One region of the Lysinibacillus sp. EB106-09-02-XG168 genome, then DNA from elsewhere that is predicted to be linked to it. Evidence: a T-box and tRNA genes for the amino acid it is inferred to sense, from the RefSeq annotation. Region 1 holds a T-box; the other regions hold tRNA genes.
The links. The T-box of region 1 lies ahead of metG (methionine--tRNA ligase). A T-box ahead of a tRNA ligase gene usually reads a tRNA of that ligase, here a tRNA-Met.
Positions count from the first base shown of each region.

Region 1 (2,171 bases):
AAGGTAATTGAGGAAAATACCATTGAACGCGGGGCAGTTGTTGGTGATCGTTCTTCTGATATTCAAGCAGCTCATGACAATCAGTTATTCTCTGTTGGTGTTCGCTTCGACTTTGCACAGGAAACAGAATTACAGAAAGCGGACACAGTTATTGATGATTTAAAAGAGTTACTTGATTTAAAGTTAGGATAAAATTTTTTTCGACTATTTTCAGTTTATAGAGAAATAGGAACGATTTATCGACATACATTGCAATTCATAATTAAAAAGAGTAAGATAGTGGAAATCTATAATGAAAGCATTGATAAGGAAAAGTAAATTGGATAAGCATTATATAGAGAGCCTCTGTTGGTGGAAATGAGGTAAATGTCCCATTTTGAAAATGACCTTTGAGCTTCGTACCGAAAGCGGGTTTGCGAGTAGATTACGACGAGATGGGCACTCGTTATAACAGCGGCAGTATCTCTCATTGAAATTTTAAATGAGACGCACTGATGGAGGCAAATAGTGAGAGCTATTTGTAAATATAGGTGGTAACACGGGTAAACTCGTCCTAATCAATTTTGATTAGGGCGTTTTTTTTATCTTCATTCAGGACTTGCCTGAATGAAGATAAAGCCTCCGGCGGATGTCACGGATTGTTTATCTGCGCGAAAGCGAAGCGTCAGTGGCAATTAAGCCGAGGCGTAATTGATCTACACTTTTTACATTTTTTCGAGGGGAGCAACTTAGGATGACAATTGTTATTGGAGGCGCGTGGCCATATGCAAATGGTTCTTTGCATTTAGGGCATGTTGCCGCATTATTACCGGGTGATATTTTGGCTAGATATTATCGACAAAAGGGCGAGAAGGTATTATATGTTTCAGGAAGTGACTGTAATGGCACTCCGATTTCTATTCGGGCTGCACAGGAAAATACGACAACGGAAGCAATTGCTAATCATTATCATGAAGAGTTTTCAAAATGCTTCAATGAATTAGGATTTACCTATGATTTGTATACGCGGACAGATGCGCAGCACCACCATGAATCTGTTCAAACAATTTTTTTACAGCTATTAGCGAACAATTTTTTATACAAAAAGAAAATTGAACAGGCTTATTGTGAAACAGACAAGCAGTTTTTGCCTGACCGATTTGTCGAGGGGACTTGTCCAAGCTGTGGTGCGAAGGCACGTGGTGACCAATGTGATAATTGCTCAACCATTTTAGACCCGCTCGATTTAATCGATAAACGCTGCAAGATTTGTAGGAATGCACCAATTATCAAGGAGACAGAGCATTTTTATTTTGCCTTTAGTCAGTTTCAGGGGAGGCTAGAGACTTATTTAGCGGAGGCAAAGGCAGAAAAACGCTGGCGAGACAATGCCTTAAGTCTAACAGAGCGTTACTTGGCAGAAGGGGTCCCAGACCGTGCTGTAACAAGGGATTTACCAAATGGAATAGATGTGCCAGTACTAGGCTTTGAAGGCAAAAAAATATATGTGTGGATTGAAGCAGTAGCGGGCTACTTAACAGCGAGTTTGGAATGGGCAAAGCAGCACCAAATTGCGATTGAAGATTTGTGGAATGAAGAAACGATTTCATATTATGTGCATGGTAAAGATAATATCCCGTTCCATACAGTTATATGGCCAGCCATACTTATGGGGATAGGAGCGAAGGCAATACCTACACATATTGTATCAAATGAATATTTAACATTAGAAAAACGAAAATTATCGACGAGCCAAAACTGGGCGGTATGGGTGCCTTATATTTTAAGTCGATATGATGCAGATTCCATTCGTTATTTTTTAACAATGAATGCGCCAGAAAATCGCGATACGGATTTCTCTTGGCGAGAATTTATTTATAGTCATAATGGCGAATTACTTGGCGCTTACGGTAATTTTGTTAATCGTACATTGAAATTTTTAGAGAAATCGTTTGATTGTCAAGTGCCTCATGCAGAGGTAGATGACACTATTCGAATACAAACAACTCAGCTGTTTAAGGATGTTGGGAATCATATAGAAGCGGGTCATTTTAAGCAAGCGTTAGAGGCTGTTTTTGAATATATTCGTGCAGCTAATCGCTATTTTGACGAGCAGCAGCCATGGCTACAGGTGAAAGAGAATGTGGAAGCTGGAAATCAAACATTAGTGACATGTGTTTATATTATTGCCA
Region 1 is NZ_JBYTDN010000003.1:4,481,981-4,484,151, reverse strand. It holds gene AC3WSO_RS22645 (HAD hydrolase-like protein) at 1-192, shown strand, start outside; T-box leader at 293-559, shown strand; gene metG (methionine--tRNA ligase) at 734-2,171, shown strand, end outside.

Region 2 (2,171 bases), 340 kb from region 1:
AATCAATTCTTATCGTTTTCTATCTTATTCTCAGGAAATGCAAAAAGCTCATAAACCCTATCATATCAAGGTTTATGAGCTTTCTTAACTTTTTTATCGTAACGTAAATTAAACTAAAGATACCGGTGGTCGGGGTCGAACCGACACTCCAAAGGAACACGATTTTGAGTCGTGCGCGTCTGCCAATTCCGCCACACCGGCACAATGGAGATAAAAAAAATCGGATAAACCGATTGAGTAATAAATTATGGAGGCGGCAACCGGATTTGAACCGGTGATAAAGGTGTTGCAGACCTGTGCCTTACCACTTGGCTATGCCGCCTTAATAATTGGAGCGGAAGACGAGGTTCGAACTCGCGACCCCCACCTTGGCAAGGTGGTGTTCTACCACTGAACTACTTCCGCAATAAATGGCTGGGATACCTGGATTCGAACCAGGGCGTGACGGAATCAAAATCCGTTGCCTTACCGCTTGGCTATATCCCAAAAGTTAAATATATAAATGGGGCGACTGATGGGAATCGAACCCACGAATGCCTGAACCACAATCAGGTGCGTTAACCACTTCGCCACAACCGCCATATTATTATATTTTATTATTTTAAATTAAATGGGGCGACTGATGGGAATCGAACCCACGAATGCCTGAACCACAATCAGGTGCGTTAACCACTTCGCCACAACCGCCATGAAATTAATTAATTGGCAGGGGCAGTAGGAATCGAACCCACATCAAAGGTTTTGGAGACCTCTATTCTACCGTTAAACTATGCCCCTATAAAAAACTGGTGGAGGGGGACGGATTCGAACCGCCGAACCCTAAGGAGCGGATTTACAGTCCGCCGCGTTTAGCCACTTCGCTACCCCTCCGGGAATACATGGTGCCGGCGATAGGAGTCGAACCCACGACCTACTGATTACAAGTCAGTTGCTCTACCAACTGAGCTACACCGGCAAAAAAATATGGTGGGTCAGGACGGAATCGAACCGCCGACACTTAGAGCTTCAATCTAATGCTCTACCAACTGAGCTACTGACCCATATTTTTAAAAAATGGCGGTCCCGACCGGGATCGAACCGGCGATCTCCTGCGTGACAGGCAGGCATGTTAACCGCTACACCACGGGACCATTTTGGTTGCGGGGGCCGGATTTGAACCAACGACCTTCGGGTTATGAGCCCGACGAGCTACCACTGCTCCACCCCGCGATAATAAGGTGATTTATTTAAATAATGGTGGAGGATGACGGGCTCGAACCGCCGACCCTCTGCTTGTAAGGCAGATGCTCTCCCAGCTGAGCTAATCCTCCATCTGGGTATTAAATGGTGACCCCTACGGGATTCGAACCCGTGTTACCGCCGTGAAAGGGCGGTGTCTTAACCACTTGACCAAGGGGCCATCGTTTGGAATGGAAAATCCTTAAAGTGCTGGCGGAGAGTAAGGGATTTGAACCCTTGAGACAGTGTTAACCGCCTACACGATTTCCAATCGTGCTCCTTCGGCCACTCGGACAACTCTCCAAGAATGGCTCCGAAGGCAGGACTCGAACCTGCGACAACCTGATTAACAGTCAGGTGCTACTACCAACTGAGCTACTTCGGAATAATTTTATCATATAGCCTAGCGACGTCCTACTCTCACAGGGGGAAGCCCCCAACTACCATCGGCGCTAAAGAGCTTAACTTCCGTGTTCGGTATGGGAACGGGTGTGACCTCTTTGCCATCATCACTAGACTATTTTGAAAGACAATACTTATTATAACATATCTTTGTTGAAGTTACAAGTATATTTTTAATAGTTTTTATTCTTTCAAAACTGGATAAACGGTGCATTGAATGTTTCAAACATTTTGGTTAAGTCCTCGATCGATTAGTATTCGTCAGCTCCATGTGTCACCACACTTCCACCTCGAACCTATCTACCTCATCGTCTTTGAGGGATCTTACTTACTTGCGTAATGGGAAATCTCATCTTGAGGGGGGCTTCATGCTTAGATGCTTTCAGCACTTATCCCGTCCACACATAGCTACCCAGCGATGCCTTTGGCAAGACAACTGGTACACCAGCGGTGTGTCCATCCCGGTCCTCTCGTACTAAGGACAGCTCCTCTCAAATTTCCTACGCCCACGACGGATAGGGACCGAACTGTCTCACGACGTTCTGAACCCA
Region 2 is NZ_JBYTDN010000003.1:4,140,840-4,143,010, forward strand. It holds tRNA gene AC3WSO_RS20985 (tRNA-Leu) at 121-201, opposite strand; tRNA gene AC3WSO_RS20990 (tRNA-Cys) at 249-322, opposite strand; tRNA gene AC3WSO_RS20995 (tRNA-Gly) at 331-405, opposite strand; tRNA gene AC3WSO_RS21000 (tRNA-Gln) at 412-486, opposite strand; tRNA gene AC3WSO_RS21005 (tRNA-His) at 504-579, opposite strand; tRNA gene AC3WSO_RS21010 (tRNA-His) at 612-687, opposite strand; tRNA gene AC3WSO_RS21015 (tRNA-Trp) at 704-777, opposite strand; tRNA gene AC3WSO_RS21020 (tRNA-Tyr) at 787-870, opposite strand; tRNA gene AC3WSO_RS21025 (tRNA-Thr) at 880-955, opposite strand; tRNA gene AC3WSO_RS21030 (tRNA-Phe) at 965-1,040, opposite strand; tRNA gene AC3WSO_RS21035 (tRNA-Asp) at 1,055-1,130, opposite strand; tRNA gene AC3WSO_RS21040 (tRNA-Met) at 1,135-1,209, opposite strand; tRNA gene AC3WSO_RS21045 (tRNA-Val) at 1,235-1,310, opposite strand; tRNA gene AC3WSO_RS21050 (tRNA-Glu) at 1,325-1,399, opposite strand; tRNA gene AC3WSO_RS21055 (tRNA-Ser) at 1,430-1,521, opposite strand; tRNA gene AC3WSO_RS21060 (tRNA-Asn) at 1,527-1,603, opposite strand; rRNA gene rrf (5S ribosomal RNA) at 1,620-1,735, opposite strand; rRNA gene AC3WSO_RS21070 (23S ribosomal RNA) at 1,852-2,171, opposite strand, start outside.
Region 2: it encodes a tRNA-Met, which carries the amino acid that the T-box ahead of metG (methionine--tRNA ligase) is inferred to sense. The anticodon was not compared.

Region 3 (2,171 bases), 660 kb from region 1:
ATATTTTAAATTTAATAATTGCCAGGATAAATAAATCTTATGCACATGCGGAAGTAGTTCAGTGGTAGAACACCACCTTGCCAAGGTGGGGGTCGCGAGTTCGAACCTCGTCTTCCGCTCCAAATGTGCCGGGGTGGCGGAACTGGCAGACGCACAGGACTTAAAATCCTGCGGTAGGTGACTACCGTGCCGGTTCGATTCCGGCCCTCGGCACCATTTTTTATAATTAGCGCCCGTAGCTCAATTGGATAGAGCGTCTGACTACGGATCAGAAGGTTATGGGTTCGACTCCTGTCGGGCGCGCCAAATTAATATTTATCGGAATGTAGCTCAGCTTGGTAGAGCACTTGGTTTGGGACCAAGGGGTCGTAGGTTCGAATCCTGTCATTCCGACCATTTTATGGGGCCTTAGCTCAGCTGGGAGAGCGCCTGCCTTGCACGCAGGAGGTCAGCGGTTCGATCCCGCTAGGCTCCACCATAAAAGATAACCAGTATAAAGATCCTGGCGGCGTAGCTCAGCTGGCTAGAGCGTACGGTTCATACCCGTAAGGTCGGGGGTTCGATCCCCTCTGCCGCCATCTTAAGGACCTTTAGCTCAGTTGGTTAGAGCAGACGGCTCATAACCGTCCGGTCGCAGGTTCGAGTCCTGCAAGGTCCACCATTTATATATTGTTACGGAGGTATACCCAAGTCTGGCTGAAGGGATCGGTCTTGAAAACCGACAGGCGGGTAACACCGCGCGGGGGTTCGAATCCCTCTACCTCCTCCAGTTTATTTTATAAATGGCGCTTAAAAAACTCGAAAAGAATATTTTATTAACGCGGGGTGGAGCAGTGGTAGCTCGTCGGGCTCATAACCCGAAGGTCGTTGGTTCAAATCCGGCCCCCGCAACCAAATGGTCCCGTGGTGTAGCGGTTAACATGCCTGCCTGTCACGCAGGAGATCGCCGGTTCGATCCCGGTCGGGACCGCCATTTTTTTAAAAATATGGGTCAGTAGCTCAGTTGGTAGAGCATTAGATTGAAGCTCTAAGTGTCGGCGGTTCGATTCCGTCCTGACCCACCATATGCGGGTGTAGTTTAATGGTAAAACCTCAGCCTTCCAAGCTGATGTCGTGAGTTCGATTCTCATCACCCGCTCCAATCTAAGGGCCTATAGCTCAGCTGGTTAGAGCGCACGCCTGATAAGCGTGAGGTCGATGGTTCGAGTCCATTTAGGCCCACCATTATTCCGAAGTAGCTCAGTTGGTAGTAGCACCTGACTGTTAATCAGGTTGTCGCAGGTTCGAGTCCTGCCTTCGGAGCCATTTTTTTGTGGGGAAGTACTCAAGAGGCTGAAGAGGCGCCCCTGCTAAGGGTGTAGGTCGGGTAACCGGCGCGAGGGTTCAAATCCCTCCTTCTCCGCCATTGGCCCGTTGGTCAAGTGGTTAAGACACCGCCCTTTCACGGCGGTAACACGGGTTCGAATCCCGTACGGGTCATACTGAAATGCAGTAGATGTAACTTACATCTACTGCATTTTTTTGATATTTTGTCAAACTTTGTGCAACAGTTGCTCTAAAATCTAACTGAAGCGTTAGTAAATTAGTGTAACGGTTTGATTTATTTCTCCTCTAAAACTGATATCATAATTGTTTTTCTATGGGCAGCACTTACGAAGAAAGCTTTTCCTATCCTCATTATCTCCCAAACTAGCAATAAAATTATGCAATTTTATATAGAAAAAACTATTGTAATTTAAATTTACTCTGTACTTACAAATCATTGGACAAATAATCCATGGAAAAACACTATAATATTGGTATATCCTTTGGAATATATGTATCTTTCTTTTATAATGGGAATGAATAGAATTCGTAGGAGGTTATAGATGTGAAAAAAAAGCAGAGTAAATGGATTATGAGTACAGCAACTGTTGCATTGGTTGCTGCAGCTGTTGTTCCTACTGCAAGTGCAGCAAACTTTACAGATATTGCAAAAAGTGATCATAAAGAGGCCATTTTAGCACTAGCAGATGCAAAAATTGTAGGTGGATATCAAGACGGCACGTTTAAGCCAAACGCGGTTCTTACGAATGGCAATGTAACGAAATTTTTAGGTAAATGGCTTGTAACAGAACATTTCCAAGTGCCAGCAGATTATAATAAAAAGGTACGTTTTACAGATTTGCCTA
Region 3 is NZ_JBYTDN010000003.1:3,825,397-3,827,567, reverse strand. It holds tRNA gene AC3WSO_RS19400 (tRNA-Leu) at 1-1, shown strand, start outside; tRNA gene AC3WSO_RS19395 (tRNA-Gly) at 48-122, shown strand; tRNA gene AC3WSO_RS19390 (tRNA-Leu) at 128-216, shown strand; tRNA gene AC3WSO_RS19385 (tRNA-Arg) at 230-306, shown strand; tRNA gene AC3WSO_RS19380 (tRNA-Pro) at 320-396, shown strand; tRNA gene AC3WSO_RS19375 (tRNA-Ala) at 403-478, shown strand; tRNA gene AC3WSO_RS19370 (tRNA-Met) at 505-578, shown strand; tRNA gene AC3WSO_RS19365 (tRNA-Ile) at 585-661, shown strand; tRNA gene AC3WSO_RS19360 (tRNA-Ser) at 677-769, shown strand; tRNA gene AC3WSO_RS19355 (tRNA-Met) at 820-894, shown strand; tRNA gene AC3WSO_RS19350 (tRNA-Asp) at 898-973, shown strand; tRNA gene AC3WSO_RS19345 (tRNA-Phe) at 989-1,064, shown strand; tRNA gene AC3WSO_RS19340 (tRNA-Gly) at 1,068-1,141, shown strand; tRNA gene AC3WSO_RS19335 (tRNA-Ile) at 1,148-1,224, shown strand; tRNA gene AC3WSO_RS19330 (tRNA-Asn) at 1,229-1,305, shown strand; tRNA gene AC3WSO_RS19325 (tRNA-Ser) at 1,315-1,405, shown strand; tRNA gene AC3WSO_RS19320 (tRNA-Glu) at 1,408-1,479, shown strand; gene AC3WSO_RS19315 (S-layer homology domain-containing protein) at 1,871-2,171, shown strand, end outside.
Region 3: it encodes a tRNA-Met, which carries the amino acid that the T-box ahead of metG (methionine--tRNA ligase) is inferred to sense. The anticodon was not compared.

Region 4 (2,171 bases), 4.3 Mb from region 1:
CGGAGCGCCAGCTTCGAAGGAGGCGTCGGTGGGATACTACCCTGGTTGTATTGAAATTCTAACCCATGCCCCTTAGCGGGGCAGGAGACAGTGTCAGGCGGACAGTTTGACTGGGGCGGTCGCCTCCTAAAAGGTAACGGAGGCGCCCAAAGGTTCCCTCAGAATGGTTGGAAATCATTCGTAGAGTGTAAAGGCACAAGGGAGCTTGACTGCGAGACCTACAAGTCGAGCAGGGTCGAAAGACGGGCTTAGTGATCCGGTGGTTCCGCATGGAAGGGCCATCGCTCAACGGATAAAAGCTACCCCGGGGATAACAGGCTTATCTCCCCCAAGAGTCCACATCGACGGGGAGGTTTGGCACCTCGATGTCGGCTCATCGCATCCTGGGGCTGTAGTCGGTCCCAAGGGTTGGGCTGTTCGCCCATTAAAGCGGTACGCGAGCTGGGTTCAGAACGTCGTGAGACAGTTCGGTCCCTATCCGTCGTGGGCGTAGGAAATTTGAGAGGAGCTGTCCTTAGTACGAGAGGACCGGGATGGACACACCGCTGGTGTACCAGTTGTCTTGCCAAAGGCATCGCTGGGTAGCTATGTGTGGACGGGATAAGTGCTGAAAGCATCTAAGCATGAAGCCCCCCTCAAGATGAGATTTCCCATTACGCAAGTAAGTAAGATCCCTCAAAGACGATGAGGTAGATAGGTTCGAGGTGGAAGTGTGGTGACACATGGAGCTGACGAATACTAATCGATCGAGGACTTAACCAACATGTTTGAAACATTCAATGAACCGTTTATCCAGTTTTGAAAGAACAATTTCTTTCATATAGGGTTTCAAGATACGAGTAGTTCGAGGAAGCGATGGAGAGAGGGAAGGAGCGTACTTAAGTACGTGACTGACTGAACGACTGAAGCTGACGAAGAAATGCGACGTATATTGAAAGCCGAAAATAGTCTAGTGATGATGGCAAAGAGGTCACACCCGTTCCCATACCGAACACGGAAGTTAAGCTCTTTAGCGCCGATGGTAGTTGGGGGCTTCCCCCTGTGAGAGTAGGACGTCGCTAGGCATTATACCCAGGAGGATTAGCTCAGCTGGGAGAGCACCTGCCTTACAAGCAGGGGGTCGGCGGTTCGAGCCCGTCATCCTCCACCATTTTTTTATCAAGCACTCTATTATCGCGGGGTGGAGCAGTGGTAGCTCGTCGGGCTCATAACCCGAAGGTCGTTGGTTCAAATCCGGCCCCCGCAACCAAAATGGTCCCGTGGTGTAGCGGTTAACATGCCTGCCTGTCACGCAGGAGATCGCCGGTTCGATCCCGGTCGGGACCGCCATTTTTTTTTGCCGGTGTAGCTCAGTTGGTAGAGCAACTGACTTGTAATCAGTAGGTCGTGGGTTCGACTCCTATCGCCGGCATCATCCCTTGGAGGGGTAGCGAAGAGGCTAAACGCGGCGGACTGTAAATCCGCTCCTTAGGGTTCGGCGGTTCGAATCCGTCCCCCTCCACCATTTTTAGGGGCATAGTTCAACGGTAGAATAGAGGTCTCCAAAACCTTTGGTGTGGGTTCGATTCCTACTGCCCCTGCCAGGTTTCTAGGTACTCGTTATCAAACACTACTGTGATTATATATAGTGGCGATTGTGGCGAAGTGGTTAACGCACCGGATTGTGGTTCCGGCATTCGTGGGTTCGATTCCCATCAGTCGCCCCATTTTAATAATTGGGGTATAGCCAAGCGGTAAGGCAACGGATTTTGATTCCGTCATGCCTAGGTTCGAATCCTAGTACCCCAGCCATTCATTTTTTAATAGGAGCCATTAGCTCAGTTGGTAGAGCATCTGACTTTTAATCAGAGGGTCGAAGGTTCGAGTCCTTCATGGCTCATCAGTTTTTATAAATGCGCCCGTAGCTCAATTGGATAGAGCGTCTGACTACGGATCAGAAGGTTATGGGTTCGACTCCTGTCGGGCGCGCCAAATAAAGCCTAATAGTATCGGAATGTAGCTCAGCTTGGTAGAGCACTTGGTTTGGGACCAAGGGGTCGTAGGTTCGAATCCTGTCATTCCGACCATCTTTCCTAACAAGGGGCCTTAGCTCAGCTGGGAGAGCGCCTGCCTTGCACGCAGGAGGTCAGCGGTTCGATCCCGCTAGGCTCCACCATTTATATATTACGGAG
Region 4 is NZ_JBYTDN010000003.1:225,794-227,964, forward strand. It holds rRNA gene AC3WSO_RS02190 (23S ribosomal RNA) at 1-762, shown strand, start outside; rRNA gene rrf (5S ribosomal RNA) at 949-1,064, shown strand; tRNA gene AC3WSO_RS02200 (tRNA-Val) at 1,075-1,150, shown strand; tRNA gene AC3WSO_RS02205 (tRNA-Met) at 1,175-1,249, shown strand; tRNA gene AC3WSO_RS02210 (tRNA-Asp) at 1,254-1,329, shown strand; tRNA gene AC3WSO_RS02215 (tRNA-Thr) at 1,339-1,411, shown strand; tRNA gene AC3WSO_RS02220 (tRNA-Tyr) at 1,421-1,504, shown strand; tRNA gene AC3WSO_RS02225 (tRNA-Trp) at 1,510-1,583, shown strand; tRNA gene AC3WSO_RS02230 (tRNA-His) at 1,631-1,706, shown strand; tRNA gene AC3WSO_RS02235 (tRNA-Gln) at 1,717-1,791, shown strand; tRNA gene AC3WSO_RS02240 (tRNA-Lys) at 1,807-1,879, shown strand; tRNA gene AC3WSO_RS02245 (tRNA-Arg) at 1,895-1,971, shown strand; tRNA gene AC3WSO_RS02250 (tRNA-Pro) at 1,990-2,066, shown strand; tRNA gene AC3WSO_RS02255 (tRNA-Ala) at 2,080-2,155, shown strand; tRNA gene AC3WSO_RS02260 (tRNA-Ser) at 2,168-2,171, shown strand, end outside.
Region 4: it encodes a tRNA-Met, which carries the amino acid that the T-box ahead of metG (methionine--tRNA ligase) is inferred to sense. The anticodon was not compared.